2 regions of the Paraburkholderia aspalathi genome follow, and region 2 is predicted to be linked to the other one. Evidence: riboswitches for the same ligand, from Rfam matches in the RefSeq annotation. Region 2 holds a riboswitch; the other holds the start of a gene.
What was found. A riboswitch is a leader RNA that binds a small molecule or an ion and turns the genes downstream of it on or off. The one in region 2 is predicted to bind cobalamin.
Positions count from the first base shown of each region.

Region 1: another riboswitch for cobalamin. It lies ahead of cobW (cobalamin biosynthesis protein CobW); the one in region 2 lies ahead of KHO30_RS29105 (TonB-dependent receptor domain-containing protein).

Region 1 covers NZ_CAJNBA010000012.1:105,968-113,837, reverse strand. Annotated here, with positions in the region: gene cobN (cobaltochelatase subunit CobN) at 1-2,551, opposite strand, end outside; gene cobW (cobalamin biosynthesis protein CobW) at 2,557-3,657, opposite strand; cobalamin riboswitch at 3,842-4,114, opposite strand; cobalamin riboswitch at 4,194-4,421, shown strand; partial or broken gene cobA (uroporphyrinogen-III C-methyltransferase) at 4,646-5,368, shown strand; gene KHO30_RS39445 (cobalamin biosynthesis protein) at 5,369-5,896, shown strand; gene cobO (cob(I)yrinic acid a,c-diamide adenosyltransferase) at 5,893-6,495, shown strand; gene KHO30_RS36320 (cobyrinic acid a,c-diamide synthase CobB) at 6,499-7,797, shown strand; gene bluB (5,6-dimethylbenzimidazole synthase) at 7,781-7,870, shown strand, end outside.
Region 2 covers NZ_CAJNBA010000005.1:554,320-562,189, reverse strand. Annotated here, with positions in the region: gene KHO30_RS29115 (ABC transporter ATP-binding protein) at 1-609, opposite strand, end outside; gene KHO30_RS29110 (FecCD family ABC transporter permease) at 606-1,661, opposite strand; gene KHO30_RS29105 (TonB-dependent receptor domain-containing protein) at 1,689-3,593, opposite strand; cobalamin riboswitch at 3,685-3,941, opposite strand; gene KHO30_RS29100 (hypothetical protein) at 4,149-4,505, shown strand; gene KHO30_RS29095 (cell division protein ZapA) at 4,502-4,813, shown strand; RNA gene ssrS (6S RNA) at 4,907-5,088, shown strand; gene KHO30_RS29085 (EVE domain-containing protein) at 5,181-5,639, shown strand; gene KHO30_RS29080 (SIMPL domain-containing protein) at 5,836-6,567, shown strand; gene lgt (prolipoprotein diacylglyceryl transferase) at 6,661-7,566, opposite strand; gene KHO30_RS29070 (LysR family transcriptional regulator) at 7,710-7,870, opposite strand, start outside.

The DNA.
Region 1 (7,870 bases), on a different contig from region 2:
TCGGCCCCGGCGGCACGAAACGCCCCTCAAGGCCGCGCTTCAGATGCAGCATTTCCTGCGAACCGCAGGCGTCGAGCCGGGGCAATACGTCGTTGCGCAGGCGTTCGATCACACGTTCGGCTTGCGGCAAAGTCCCGCTTGCGGGCGCCGTCCCGGACGTTTCATCGCCGCACACTTCACGCAACATCTCAGCCGCCAGCAGTTCCAGACGCTCGCGTGTATCGCCACAATGCCGCCAGGGCGCATCGCTCACCCGCTGCAATACCTCGGGACGTGGACCGTCCCACGCCGCAGCCCAATCCACCGACAACGGATCGAATAGATGGTCCATCAGCAGGTCACGCGCCAACGCGTCGATCAAACCGGCCTTGCCGCCCTGGCCATCGCCGACCGGAAAGCGTCCCAGCGCCAGCAACGTATCGCGCCGCTGCACACCTTCAGGCGACTGCCCGAACGTATGCAAGCCGTCGCGAATCTGCGCCTCCTTCAACTCGCACAGCCACGCATCGACGCGCGTCAGCAGCGCATCTTCATCGTCCTGACCGTTCGGCTCCGCAAGACTCAACTCGTCATGCAGCTTGTGCTCGACGATGGTCGCGAGAATGGTGCGCCTCAACAGCTTCGAGCGGCGCGGGTCGACCATCAGTGCTTCATAGTATTCGTCGACCTGGCGCTCGAGGTCCTGCAACGGCCCGTAACTTTCGGCGCGCGTGAGTGGCGGCATCAGGTGATCGATGATGACGGCCTGCGCGCGACGCTTCGCCTGACTACCCTCGCCCGGATCGTTGACGATGAACGGATACAGATGCGGCATCGGACCGAGAATCAGATCGGGCCAGCACGCATCGCTCAACGCGACGCTCTTGCCCGGCAGCCATTCGAGATTGCCGTGCTTGCCAACATGCACGACCGCGTCGATGCCGAACTGATGACGCAGCCAGAAATAGAACGCCAGATAGGCGTGCGGCGGCACGAGTTCAGCGTCGTGATAGCTCGCGTAGTCGCCCTGCTCGCGCGAACGCGAAGGTTGAATGCCAACGAACACTTGCCCACAACGCCAGCCCGCGATCATGAAACGGCCGCGCCGCAACGTTGGATCCTGCTCGGGCGAGCCCCAACGCGCGTTCAGCGCATTGCGAGCTTCCGCCGGCAACGCGTTGAAGTACACAAGGTATTCGTCGAGCGCGAGGCTTTGCAACGCGGGTCGCAAGTCGCGCACGACCGGATCGTTGGTCACGCCTTCGGTCAGCCTCTTCAACAACGCGTCACCGTCGGCGGGCAGTTCGGCCACGCGATATCCCTCATCGCGCAACATCGAAAGAAGGCCGACCACCGAGGCCGGCGTATCGAGCCCCACGCCATTGCCGATACGCCCTTCGCTCATCGGATAGTTGGCGAGGATCAGCGCGAGTTTCTTGTCCGCGTTGTCGAGCGTGCGCAGGCGGCACCAGCGGCGGCTCAGTTCGGCCAGAAAGCCGACGCGTTCGAGGTCCGGTTGGTAGCGGACCACATCGACTTCGGTATGCGGACAACGATAGGCGAGCCCCTTGAAGCTGATCGCCCGTGTGATGATGCGGCCGTCCACTTCCGGCAGCGCAATATGCATGGCGATATCGCGCGAGTTGAGCCCCTGATTGTCCTTGACCCAATCTTCACGATTACCGCCGCTCAGGATCACCTGCAACACCGGCGCGTCACCAGCGAGCGCAAGCGGCTCAGGGTCGTCGATAGCAGACGCGGCGAATGCGGTTGTATTCAGCACCAGCGCGACATCATGTTGCGCGCACAACTGCTGTACGACGTCGCGGCTCATCGCGTCTTTAAGCGAAGTAATCGCGATCGGTAACGGATTCAGGCCTTGTGCTTCGAGTGCATCGATCAGGGCGTCGAACACCGCTGTGTTGGCCGCCTGCAGATGCGCCTTGTAGAACAGAATCGCGGCAACCGGTGCGTCTTCACGCCAACGCGCTTGCCAGTCGGCAATGGTCGGCGTGTCGCGTTCAGGATGGTAGAGCGTCGCGGCAGGCAACGCGCGCGGCAGCGCGGGCTCGCACCCCCAGCCAAACGAGCGGTACGCGATAAAACGCAGGAAGGCCTCGGCATTCTGCGGCCCGCCTTCACGCAGATAGCGCCATAGCTGATGGCACAGTTCGGCGTCGGCGGTGCTGCGCGCCAGCAGATTCGGGTCTTCCTGCAGATCGCCGGAGAACATCGCGAGCGTCTGCTGCTTGCGCTCGGCGAGGGCGACCACCTGTTCGATGCCATACGGCCAGTACGCCTCGCCGCCGAGATGATCGACCACCACGACACGCGCATGCTGCAACACGTCTTCGACATAGAAATCGACCGAAGCCGGTTGCCGCAAATACGTGACGTTCGCAAGCCGCACGCTCGGAAAACCCTCGCCCAGACGCGGAAACACGCTCGCGAGCAATGACAGCGTGGTATCCGCGGAACTGAGCACCACGATATCGGCGGGCTGCTGATCGATCCGGATCACGCCCTGTGTATCGTCGACAAAACCGCCCGGCGTGGTGCGCAGCAGATGCATGAGGGTTACGCCTGTTGCGGCTGGGCGCTCGCCACGGCGCCCAAGGCGGCGTCGAATGCCTGTTGCAGCGCGGCCTGATCGAGGTCTTCGCCGATCAGCACAAAGCGGCTTTGTTGCTCTGCGCCCATTTCGCCCGCCTGCCAGCGCCGGTCGAAGTAACTATCGAATCGACGGCCCACGCCCTGTATCACCAGACGCATCGCCGCACCCGGCAGCGCCGCGAAACCTTTGACGCGGTAAATCGTGTTGGTTTCGACGAGCCCTTGCAACGCGGCGATCACAGCTTCGCGCGACGAAACATTCGCGTGCACCACCACCGAATCGAACTCGTCGTGATGGTGATCGGCGTCTTCGGCCGAACCATGGTGATCGTGACGCAGATGAATCGTTTCTTCCGACGCCGCTTCGAGGCCCAGCAGCGTATGCAGATCAAGTTGACCCATCTGCGCGCGCACGATCTTCACTTGCGGCGGAATTTCTTCGCGGATGACGGCTTCGACAGAAGCTTGACGCGCTTCGTCGAGCAGATCGGTTTTGTTCAGAATCACCAGATCGGCCGCCGACAATTGATCTTCGAACAATTCGTGCAGCGGCGATTCGTGATCGAGATTCGGATCGGCCTTGCGTTGCGCATCCACGGCGACTGGGTTGTCGGCGAACTGGCCGCTCGACGCGGCCGGGCCGTCTACCACGGTGACGACCGCGTCGACGGTAAAGCTATTCTTGATCTGCGGCCAGTTGAACGCCTGCACCAGCGGCTTCGGCAACGCGAGACCTGACGTTTCGATCAGCACGTGATCGATCTGCTCGCGGCGCTCCACCAGCTTTTCCATCACCGGGAAAAACTCCTCTTGCACGGTGCAGCACAGGCAGCCGTTCGCGAGTTCATACAGCTGCCCTTCGGTCTCGACGCCGTTCTCATCGCAGCCGATGCCGCAACCCTTGAGGATTTCCCCGTCGATGCCGAGCTCGCCGAACTCGTTGACGATCACCGCGATGCGCTTGCCGCCCGCATGCTGAAGAATGTGCCGCAGCAGCGTGGTCTTGCCGCTGCCGAGAAAGCCCGTGACGATGGTGACGGGGATCTTGCGCATTTGAGTTTGCATCGTGAGGTCCATCCGTAGGAGTTGCTCGTGCACGCCGAGGCATCGTGTATAGGCCGGGCAAACGGGGCACACACCCCAAACCACGACATTAACAAAACACGGGGACGGACAACGGCGTTGCCGAGGCAACCAAAAACTGGAAACGAGAATGAGGTCATGAACGCGCCACCGCATCCCCGCGATGGTCGTTCTTCGTAGTCTGGCCGGTATCCGGGCTGGCGACAGCGCCGCTTCCCCTTCCCGGACGAGTGGTTTCTCGCCCAGTGGTTATATGCCGACGCGGCCTTGCGCGTGGACATCGAAGCCGGCTCCGCGGCGCTCAAGAACGCACCGCTTTTCGCTTACCGTTGCGGGGGCAGCACAGGTTGACCCGGTCCATTGCAGGTGGGCACCCTGTTTCCCGTTTAACTGCATGCGCACGAGCGCGCACACGAGCACCAAAGTGCGTGCGAGTTTAGGCCGAGCGCCCCCTGCCGTCAAGGAAACGCGGGCTTCGGCAAGGCCTTTCCACAGTGCCGGCGCGGCCTGCCGTGTGCTATCGTATGCGCGCGTTTGGTGCCCGCATATGCGATCGCATGTGCAGTTAAACGGGAAACAGGCCGCGCTCGCTGCGCTCAACCTGTGCTGTCCCCGCAACGGTAAGCGACCTGCGGTGCTTTCGCATCGCGCATGCGTTTTTGATGCCACTGTCCGACGAATCCGGACGGGAAGGCAAAACGCATGAGGCCGCCAGCCCGGATACCGGCCAGACGCGGAGGCAGTGAACGTCACGCTGCCGGCCGCCGGAATCCGCGAGGGACGGATGTGAAGGCGCTGAAGCACGACGTGACGCGGCCGTTGGCGTTTTCCTGTGGGAAACGCGGCGAGCGGCGTTTTTCGTCGCGCGTAATCTGTTGCACCGCATGACCTCAATTTCTGCCGCCTCCGGCCTCTTCGCGCCTCAGCCGCTCCCATTCGTCACGACATGGCGTGCGCCATGCACGCTGCGATGAGCCGCGCCTGGCTGATCGGCGCCGGTCCCGGCGACGTCGAACTGATGACGCTCAAAGCGACGCGCGCGTTGGCGCAAGCCGATGTGGTGCTGGTCGACGATCTGGTGAATCCTGAAGTACTGCAGTTCGCGCGCGCCGATGCGCTGGTCGTGTATGTCGGCAAACGCGGCGGGCATCCGTCGACGCCGCAGGCCGGCATCGTCGCGCAAATGCTCGAGCATTTGCGGGCGGGACGCAGCGTCGCCCGTTTGAAAGGCGGCGATCCGTTCGTGTTCGGCCGTGGCGGCGAAGAACAAGAAGCGCTCCATGCCGCAGGCATTAGCGTCGACGTGATCAACGGCATCACCGCCGGGATTGCGGCGCCCGCGGCAATCGGCATTCCTGTGACGCATCGCGATCACGCGCAAGGCGTGGTGTTCGTCACCGGACACGGCGCCGGCAGCGGCGAGCCGGACTGGGCCGCGCTCGTCGCTACGCGAATGACGCTGGTGATTTACATGGGCATGCGGCGACTGAACGAAATCGTCGACACATTGCTCGCAGCCGGGATGAGCGCCGATACGCCGTGCGCCGCGATCGAATCGGCCACGCGCCCCGAGCAACGGCATGCGCTCGCGCGGCTCGGCGAGTTCGCCGATACGGTCTCGCGCGCCGGGCTCGGGTCGCCGGCGATCGTGGTGATCGGCGGTGTGGCGTCGCTGGCTTTGGCGCGGGATGCGGTGAAAGTCGGCAGCGAATCCCAGCGCCACGCAAGGAAAACGCTAACCGTCGGCATCGGTTGTCGTTTGCACAGCTCCGCCGAGGAAATCGAAACGGCTGTACGTGCCACGCTCGGCTCGCATTCATTCGACGAAATCAGCACGATCGCCTCAGTCGACGTCAAAGCTCACGAAACCGGTTTGCTCGAATTTTGCGCACGTCATGCGTTGCCGCTGAAGCTGTTCAGCCGCGAGCAGATTGCGGCGATCTCCGTGAACGATCCGTCGGCGGCCACACGTGAGCATCTCGGCATAGACGGCGTCTGCGAGCCGTGCGCCTTGCTCGCTGCGGCGACCGAATCTGATGCGGCCCATGCCTCAATTAGCTCAATGACCCCAGTTGCCTCGTTTGCAGCCGATACCGCCAACGCACGGCTACTCGTGCGCAAAACCGTACATGCCGGCATCACCGTCGCGATAGCATCGACCACCGCCCGCCTCGCCTGCGAACACACAAACAACAACACTCAAGAACAGGACCTTCCATGAAGACCGATCCCGAATCGCATCAACGCATGACCGAACGCCGGCGCGAGGGCCACGAGAAGAAGCAGGCCAGCGCCACCGTCGAAAAAGGTCTGCTGATCGTCAATACCGGCACCGGCAAAGGCAAAACCACCGCAGCGTTCGGCATGGCCGTGCGCGTGCTTGGGCATGGCATGCGCCTCGGCGTCGTGCAGTTCATCAAGGGCGCGCTGCATACGTCGGAACGCGACTTCCTCGGCGCGATCGCCAATTGCGACTTCGTCACGATGGGCGACGGCTATACCTGGAACACGCAGAATCGCGACGCCGACATCGCCACCGCGCGCAAAGGGTGGAACGAAGCACGCCGCATGATCGAAAGCGGCGACTATCAGATGGTGATCCTCGACGAACTGAACACCGTGCTGAAGTACGAATACCTGCCGCTCGACGAAGTGCTGTCGGTACTGACCGGGCGCGCGGAGATGCTGCACGTGGTGGTGACCGGCCGTCACGCGCCGGACGCGCTGATCGAAGCCGCCGACCTCGTCACCGAAATGCGCATCGTCAAGCATCCGTATCGCGAGCAAGGCGTGAAAGCGCAGCGCGGCGTGGAGTTCTGAGCGATGTCCGCGTGCCCCGCCCTGTTCATTAGCGCGCCCGCGTCGGGCCAAGGCAAGACCACGATTACCGCGGGTCTGGCGCGCTACCATCGGCGGCTGGGGCGACACGTGCGCGTATTCAAAACCGGCCCCGACTTTCTCGACCCGATGATCCTCGCGCGTGCCAGCGGCACGCCGGTCCTGTCGCTCGATCTGTGGATGGTGGGCGAAACCGCCTGTCGCAACCTGCTCGCGCAGGCGGCGGCCGAAGCGGATCTGATCCTGATCGAAGGCGTGATGGGCCTGTTCGACGGCACACCGAGCAGCGCGGATCTGGCAACCACATTCGGCGTGCCGGTGCTCGCGGTGATTTCGGCGAAAGCGATGGCGCAGACCTTCGGCGCGGTCGCTTTCGGCCTTGCGCAATTCAGGCCGGAGGTACCGTTTTACGGCGTGCTCGCCAATCGCGTCGGCTCACCAAGGCACGCGCAAATGCTCGAAGAGGCTTTGCCGCCAGACCTGCGCTGGTGCGGACACATCAGCGGCAACGACGAAATCGAACTGCCCGATCGCCATCTCGGCCTGCATCAGGCGGCAGAAATCAACGATCTGGACGCGCGTCTGGATCGTGCCGCCGATGCGCTCGCGCAAACCGCGCTGGCCGAATTGCCGCCGCCGGTCGAATTCGGCACGCCTATAGAAGAAGCGCCGCCGCGTCTTCTGGAAGGCAAGCGCATCGCCATTGCGCGCGATGCCGCGTTCTCGTTCATCTATCCGGCCAACGTCACGCTGCTGGAGACACTCGGCGCGCGCATCGACTACTTCTCACCGCTCGCCGACGAAGCGTTGCCGGAGCACGCCGACGCCCTGTACCTGCCAGGCGGCTATCCCGAACTGCATGCTGAATTGCTCGCTGGCAACACACGCAGTGCCGCAACGATCCGCGCACACGCTGCAGCAGGCAAACCGGTCGTTGCCGAATGCGGCGGTATGCTCTACCTGCTTGAACAGTTGACGGACACGAGCGGCACCACAACGCCGATGCTAGGCCTCTTGCCCGGCCATGCAACAATGCAAAAGCGCTTCACCGCGCTCGGCATGCAACAGATCGACAGTCTGCACGGTTCAATGACCGGCCACACGTTTCACTACTCGAAGCTGACGACGCCGCTCACGCCGCTGCGTACAGCCACCCGGCCAAATCTCGATGCCCCCGGCGAGGCCGTGTTCCGCGCAGGCTCGATCGTGGCAACCTATATGCATGCTTATTGGCCCTCCAACCCGGCCTTCACGGCCGCCCTGTTCCATGGCGAAGCCTTTTAACGATTCCGAGCGCGAAGCCGTCTACCGCGCGATTTACGAGCGGCGCGACATGCGCCACTTCGTGCGCGACCCG
Region 2 (7,870 bases):
AAACATCACTGTACGCCGAGGTTCGCGTGTCCAGGCGGTCAGCGCTTCGAGACAGTCGATCTGATGGTGCAGATCCAGATGCGAGAGCGGTTCGTCGAGCAGCAACAACGGCGCCTCCTGGCACAACACCGCCGCGAGAGCAACGCGTTGACGTTCGCCACCGGAAAGCGACAGCACGTCGCGCGCAGCGAATGCGGCGAGGCCCAAGACGTCCAGTGCGGCATGCGCGGCCGCGCGATCGGCCTCGCCCTCCCAACCCCAGCCGGTCAAATGCGGAAAGCGGTTCAGCATCACGATGTCGAGCACGGTCGCGCTGAAGGCGTCCGCAGCGCTTTGCGGCATCAGCGCGCGACGCTGCGCGAGCGGCAATGGCTGCCAGTCGGCGAGACGCACGCCGTCGAGTTCGACATGACCCGCCGATGGCGGCGCCAGACCGGCAAGCGTGGATAGCAAGGTCGTCTTGCCCGCGCCGTTGGGGCCCGCGATGCACCAGATCTCGCCCGCATAGAACGTATGCGTGAATGCGTCGAGCAAGGTGCGCATGCCCGCACGCAAGGTCAGGCGTTGCACGCTAAGCGCCGAATGCGGAGCGTTGTGTGCGTTCATCATCGGCGCCTGCGCAACAGCATCCACAGGAACACGGGCACGCCGACGATCGACGTGATCACGCCGACCGGCAATTGCGCGGGTGCGATCACCGTGCGCGCAATCAGGTCCGCGCCCATCACCGCGACACCGCCACCGAGCGCCGCTGCGGGCAGCAGCATGCGCTGATCGTTACCGAAGGCGAGCCGCAGCATATGCGGCACGACGAGCCCGACAAAACCGATCGTGCCGGCTGTGGTCACCGCCGCGGCTGCCGCCAGCGACGCCACCAGATACACGCGCAGGCGCAGCGGCATCACCGCAACGCCGAGCGCCTGCGCGGCGGCGTCGCCCCGCAGCAGCACGTTCAGACGCGGCGCAGCGGGTACGATCGCCATCAGCACGACGACGAGCGCGGCGAGCGCCGTCCATGGCACCGCGCCGCCGTTCAGATCGCCGGTCAGCCAGAACAACATGCCGCGCAGCCGATTGTCCGGCGCAAGGTTAAGCAACAGGGTAATGACAGCGCCCCAGCCGGCCGCGATCACCGCACCAGTCAGCAGCAAACGCGGCGACGTATCCTGCGGCTCGCCCCGCCACAATTCACGGCGTGCGAGTCCGAGCACCAGCAGGATCGACACGAATGCGCCGGCGAATGCGCTGGCGTCGACGATCCACCACGCACAACCGGCGATCATCGCGACCAGCGCGAACGTTGCCGCGCCGCCCGACACGCCTAATACATAGGGTTCAGCCAACGGGTTGCGCAACAGCACTTGCAGCAGCGCACCGGCCAGCGCAAGCAACGCGCCGCACGCGAAGCCGGCCAGCGCGCGCGGCAAACGCAGCGTGCGCACGATCTCGCCGGCAAGATCGCCGGACGCCACATGCGACGCGTGCGACGGCAGCAACGCCGCCAACACGCGCGCCGGCGCGAGCGACACACTGCCCAGTGCGAGCGACGCCATCAGCACAACCAGCGCGATTGCCGCGAGCACGAGCCAGATCGCGGCCGCGCGCTTTGCGCTCATCACGCGCAACGTGGTCGTGGGCATCGGGCTCGAGCTACGGTTCATCGGCACGTTCTCATGCAAGTACGTTCGTCATTGCTGCTGCCAACCGACCGTGACATACGCACCGCGCCGCGGCGAGTTATACGAGTAGGCCGTTTCATAGTCCTTGTTCAACAGGTTCTGGATCTGCGCGGCGACGTACCATGCCTTCGTGATGTTGTAGCGCGCCGACAGATTCACCACGCCATACCCACCCAGCGTGCCGCTGCTATCTTCGCGGGCGCCGCTGACAATCCACTCGCCGCCGACACGCCACCCGGCAATGCTGCGATTCACCGCCAGCGACGCGAAGCGCCTTGCACGCCGCACGAGATCGGTATCACTATCGAGGTCGACAGGATTCTGCAGCGTCACCGACGCACGCACATCCGTCTTGCCCACATGGCCGCTCCACGATCCCTCAAGCCCCTGCACCTTCGCACGGCCGACGTTCTCGGCCAAAAAGATGCCGGGCGTAACCTGCTCGTAGTCGATCAGATTCGAATAACGCGTCTGGAACGCGCTCAGACGCATCACGCCAAGCGCGTTCGATGCGTACTGCAACGCTGCTTCGATCGAATGGCTGCGCTCGGGCTGGATCGACGGATTGCCGCTGAGCGGATAGTACAGATCGTCGAAGCTCGGCGCGCGGAACGAATCCGAATAGCTTGCAGTCGCCTTCCAATGCTCGGTGATGTCGAAACCGTAGGCGAGATAGTAACTGTTCGCCCCGCCGAAATCGGAATACTGATCGCGCCGCACGTTGGCCTGAATCTGATTGCGCCCAAAGCGCCCCGTGTAGCCGACAAAGCCCGAATCCACATGCCGGTCGGGCGCAGTGAATGTATCCGAGTCGAGGCTCTGATCCAGATGCTCATAGCCGACCTGCAGTTTCTGCTGCGCGGCGAGCGCAAAATCGTTCTGCCACGTGTACTGGCGATTGTCAGTATCGAAGCGGCCGTTGTAGACGCCGTTGGTATTCGACACGCTGCGGTCGTCGCCTTCGGAAACGATGAAGTGCGTGGTCCACCAGTCGGTCAGTTTGCCGTTCGCGAACACCGACATCTGGCGCACTTTGCTGTAGAGGTTGTTCAGATCGGTCGGCACACCGTACGCGTTGTCATAGCTGTTATTGCCGTTCGACTGGAAATAGGTGGCGCCCGCGTCCCACTTGTCGCTGAACTTGTGACGCAGCGAAGCCGAGATGCTTTCGTTCAGATAGCCGTTCGCGTTCGGATTCGCGTTGGGCGCCTGCGACGGATTGAGCGAGGAGAAGCCGTCGTCTTTCGAACGCGCGAGCGAAATGCTGAAGGTGGTGTTGCCGTCTTTATCCAGCGAGCCGTTCACGCCGGCCTGCTGCGTCTGCGTGTGATAGCTGCCATAGCCCACCGAAAAATTGAAACGCGGCGGATGGTCGCCGCCGTCTTTGGTGAACACCTGCACCACGCCGCCAATTGCGCCGGAGCCGTAAAGCGCGGACACGTTGCCATTCACCACTTCGACGTGATCGATCTGGTCGAGCGGAATCTGCGCGAGTTGCGGCGCGCCCAGGCTCACGGAATCGACCCGCACGCCGTCGATCAGCAGAAGCGATTGCGTCGACGACGCGCCGCGCAGAAACAGGCTCGTCGTGGAACCCGGACCACCGGTGCGCGAGATTTGCGCGCCGGGCGCGAGTTGCAGCAGGCCGGGCAAATCGGTCGCGGTCGTATCGGCGATGTCCTGCTGGTCGAACAGCGTGGTCTGCGGGATCGCATCGGCGAGCGGTTGCGGCCCGCGCTCCGCGGTCACGACAACGGGCGACAACACCGCGGCTGACGAACCGCTCGCCCCCGTATCGGCAGAAGAAGATGACGACGAGGACGGTGACGCAGAAGAAGCAGTAGCTTGAGCATGCACGACGAGCGGCAGGCTCGCAAAGGCGAGCAACGCCGCGCGAGCGATAGGGGACAGCATGGGATGACATTCCTGTGGATAGCGTGCGCGGCCCGCTTCCCCGCGGGCCGATGCGTAACGAGGCGCCCGCGTTGTTTTACGTTTGCGCGGGAACGAGCCTCTCCCTCTGGCCGGTATCCGGGCTGGCGACACATCGATCCCGCCTTCCCACGCGTGACGCGCAGTGGCACACTCGCGTGTTAAGCATCAAACACGCGATCAGGATCGACCTGCATGACGAATGCGGTCGCTTACCGTTGCGGGGGCAGCGCAGGTTGGCGCGTTCAGGCGAAGCGCGCGCCCTGCTTCCCGTTTAACTGCGCACGCTGTGGAAAAGCGCGCGCGGGCACCAAAGTGCGGCCAGTTTAGGAGCGGCCCTCGGGTCCGTCAAGAATGGTTAATCCGTGCGCAAACTGTTCTGTTAAGTGCAGGTTATTGTCCGATGCATGAGTTGTTTTTCATCATATGGTCGATAAAAGGCGGCACAAAGCGATGTTGTTACGTCTCGAAACGAGACAATTGTCGGAACCTGCGACATTCCGCGCTAAAATGCGATGTCTTTAGAGGACGCAGCAGATGCTCACCGAACTCGAAACACTTTCACAGAATATCGGCAAGCTGATCACGATCAGCCAACGCCACAATGAAGCGCGGCTCGCGCTCGAAGATCAGCTCGCCCAAACGCGTGCCGAAGCCGAGGCCACGCGCACGGAACTCGCGCTGATGCGCGAGGAGCGCGATGCGCTGCAGGCGGAACGCGACGCGCTGTCGGCAAAGATCGACGACGCACAGGTGCGCCTCAATGCGATCCTCGAAAAACTGCCGCGGGCCCGCGCGCACAGCGAGCCTGATAATCAGCTCGATCTGCTCGAGGCCGCGCCGCATGAGGAAGAAGCGGAGAGCGACGTCACCCGCCATGGAGAAAATGCATGACCACCAAGCAGATCGAAGTATCGATTCTCGGCGTGCCCTATCGTCTCGCCTGCTCGCCGGAAACTGAAGGCGCGTTGCTTGAAGCGGTTGCTCGCGTCGACGCCGAGATGTCGAAGATCCGCAATAGCAGCAACGTGCGCGGCACGGATCGCATTGCCGTCATGGCCGCGCTGTCGCTGGCATCAGAACTGCTTAAGCTGCAAAGCAGCGTGCGGCACGGAGAAGCATTTCCCGCTGAAGAAATCCGGCGTACAATGCACCAAATGAACGAGCAACTGGGTACTGTGATTCAGCAGTACAGCATGTAAAAGTATCTTGTAGCCGGTCCTGAGATCGGCTGCGGATTCAAACGAGGTGCATGAGCAAAGATTCATGCAAACGTCTTGAATTCAATCGGTTTGACTTCCCTGCCTGGTTCGCCAAGGTCATATATTCCTTGAACCAATGCCATGTGCACGGTTGTGGAAATTTGTAGCACGGGTGTGCGCGTCACTCTGTCTGATGTACCCGAAGTGCTGCTAACTGCGACCAATTCTGAACTCCCGGTTCAGGATGCCGGCCTAGCGGCTAAGGCGGGGACCTTATTCAAACGGCATCGGACTTCGGTTCGGTGCCGTTTTTTTTTGGGCCTCGATTTTTCTTGCTGTATCAAACCTTTAACGTTCAACTCGATTCATGCGCTACTGGCTAATGAAGTCCGAACCGGACGAAGCAAGCATCGACCATCTCGCAGAGGCACCGCACCACACGTTGCCGTGGACCGGCGTGCGCAACTATCAGGCGCGCAACTTCATGCGCGACATGATGCAGGTCGGCGACGGTGTGCTGTTCTATCACTCGAGTTGCCCGGAGCCGGGCATTGCGGGGCTCGCGGAGGTATCGTCCACCGCGTATCCGGACCCCACTCAATTCGACAAGAAGAGCCCCTACTACGACCCGAAGTCGTCGCAGGAAACGCCGCGCTGGCTACTCGTCGATGTTGTGTTCAAGAAGAAGATCCCCTTGATTCCGCTTGCCGCGCTGCGCGAGCATGAAGAATTGAAGGACATGCGTGTGCTCGTCAAAGGCAACCGCCTGTCGATCACACCGGTGACCGAAGCTGAATGGCGCTTCATCACCAAACGTCTTGTTTGACCTTGCATACGCGCATGTGACCCGTTGCCGCTTGCGTCACGCGCATGTCCGTGCGCCGATGAACACAAACGTTCAGCAAACGTCAAATTAGGGAACCAAGCTCAGGTTACAAGCGCCTAACGGACTCGCAAACGTTGTGCCACCGCATGACGTTCGCTCCAATCGTGCACAACCTGTTCAAGCAAGGAGTCCAAGAATGACGAAAAACACCGCACGTGCACTCGCTCTCGCTCTCGTATGCGCCGCGCCTGCTGCGCTCGCGTTGACGCCGGCCATGGCCCGCGCGCAGGGCGTGACGCAATATCAGCCCGCGGGCGTGCTGTCGCTGAATGCGCAAGCAAGCTCGGAAGTGCCGCAAGACGTCGTCGATATCACGCTGTTCTATGAGCAGGAAGCGAGTGATCCGTCCGTGCTCACCTCCACGCTGAATCAGCGCGCCGATGCGGCGCTGCAAAAAGCCAAGGGCGTGAACGGCGTAACGGCTCGCACTGGCTCCTTCTCGATCTACCCGTCCACCGATCGTGACGGCCGCATTTCCGCATGGCGCGGCCGTACTGAAGTTGTGCTTGAATCGCACGACTTCGCCGCGGCGTCGAAGCTCGCGGGCCAGATGGCATCGATCATGCAGGTCGGCAACGTGCAGTTCTCGTTGTCGCCAGAAGCGCAGCGTGCCGCGGAGCAGAAGCTCACCGGCGAAGCCATCAAGTCGTTCCGTGAGCAAGCCGCTTCGTCAGCGCAGGCATTCGGCTACAACGGCTATTCGATTCGCGAGGTCAACGTCGGGCACAACGGTGTCATGCCGCGCCCAATGATGATGATGAGCGCACGCGCAATGGGTGCCGATGCGAAGGCATCCGCGCCGGTGCCGATTGAAGGCGGAACTTCGACTGTCACGGTCAATGTGTCGGGCTCGGTGCAGATGAAGTAACGCGTTTTACACCAGATGTCCTGCTGTAAAAGAAAAAGCCACGGCATGCCGTGGCTTTTTTTGTTGGCTTCTCACTACGATAAAACGTAGCGCTCAGTTTGCGCCGACTGGCTGCGCCGGTTCACGCCGCGCACGGCGATAGGACCACACCAGTATCCCGATGCCCACGAGGATCATTGGCAGCGAGAGCCATTGGCCCATCGAGAGACCCATTGCCAGGAGCCCAAGGAAATCGTCCGGCTCACGCGCGAATTCCACCGTGAAACGCGCGAGACCGTAGCCGATCAGGAACATTGCGGAAATCGCGCCCAATGGCTTCGGTTTGCGCGAGAAGAAGAACAGCACGAAGAACAGCGCCACGCCTTCGAGCGCGATCTCATACAACTCCGACGGATGACGCGGCAGCATGTGATATTGCGCGAACACTTCGTTCAGATGCCATTGCGCGGCCAGTTGCGGATGAGTGGTGAGCCACGTGGCGTCGTCCGGCGCGGCGCCGGGAAACAGCATGGCCCAGGGTGCCGACGGATCGGTCACACGGCCCCACAACTCACCGTTGATAAAGTTGCCGAGGCGCCCAGCCGCGAGCCCGGTCGGCACCATCGGCGCGACGAAATCGGTGACCTGCAGCCACGAGCGCTTGCGCTGATAGGCGAACAGCACCATTGCCAGCGTGACGCCGAGGAAGCCGCCGTGAAACGACATACCGCCTTCCCACACCTTGAAGATGTCGAGCGGATGCGCGAAGTAAAAGCTCGCCTTGTAGAACAGCACGTAGCCGAGCCGGCCGCCGAGGATCGTACCGAGCACGCCGTAAAACAGCATGTCGTCGATATCTTTAGCGGTCCAGCCTTGCGCGGCGACGTACGGCAAACGCAGCCGCAAGCGGCCGACGACGATCGCCGCGATGAACGCAACGAGGTACATCAGTCCATACCAGCGCACAGCAAGCGGCCCCAGATGAATGGCAACGGGGTCGAAATTCGGGTGAATGAGCATCGTGTTGTTATGGGCAGTTCAGGTTCAGAAGCGGATTTCTAGTCGGGTTTCAAGTAGCAGCCGGCGGTGTGCGCGTCATGCGGCGCATGCGTTGGACGGTTCCGCTTGCAATGCGTTCGCGGCAGCGGCTCACCTAAGCTCGCCTAAACACGAGGCGCCGAGAACTGCGCCTCCATGGTGGCCGCGTGCGCCCGCACGATCTCGATGAAGCCGGCCAGCACCGGACTCACCTCCGCCGTGCGCCAAACCAGCCCCGTCTCGATCGCCGGCACCGATTCGGAGAGCGGCCGGTACACGACACCCG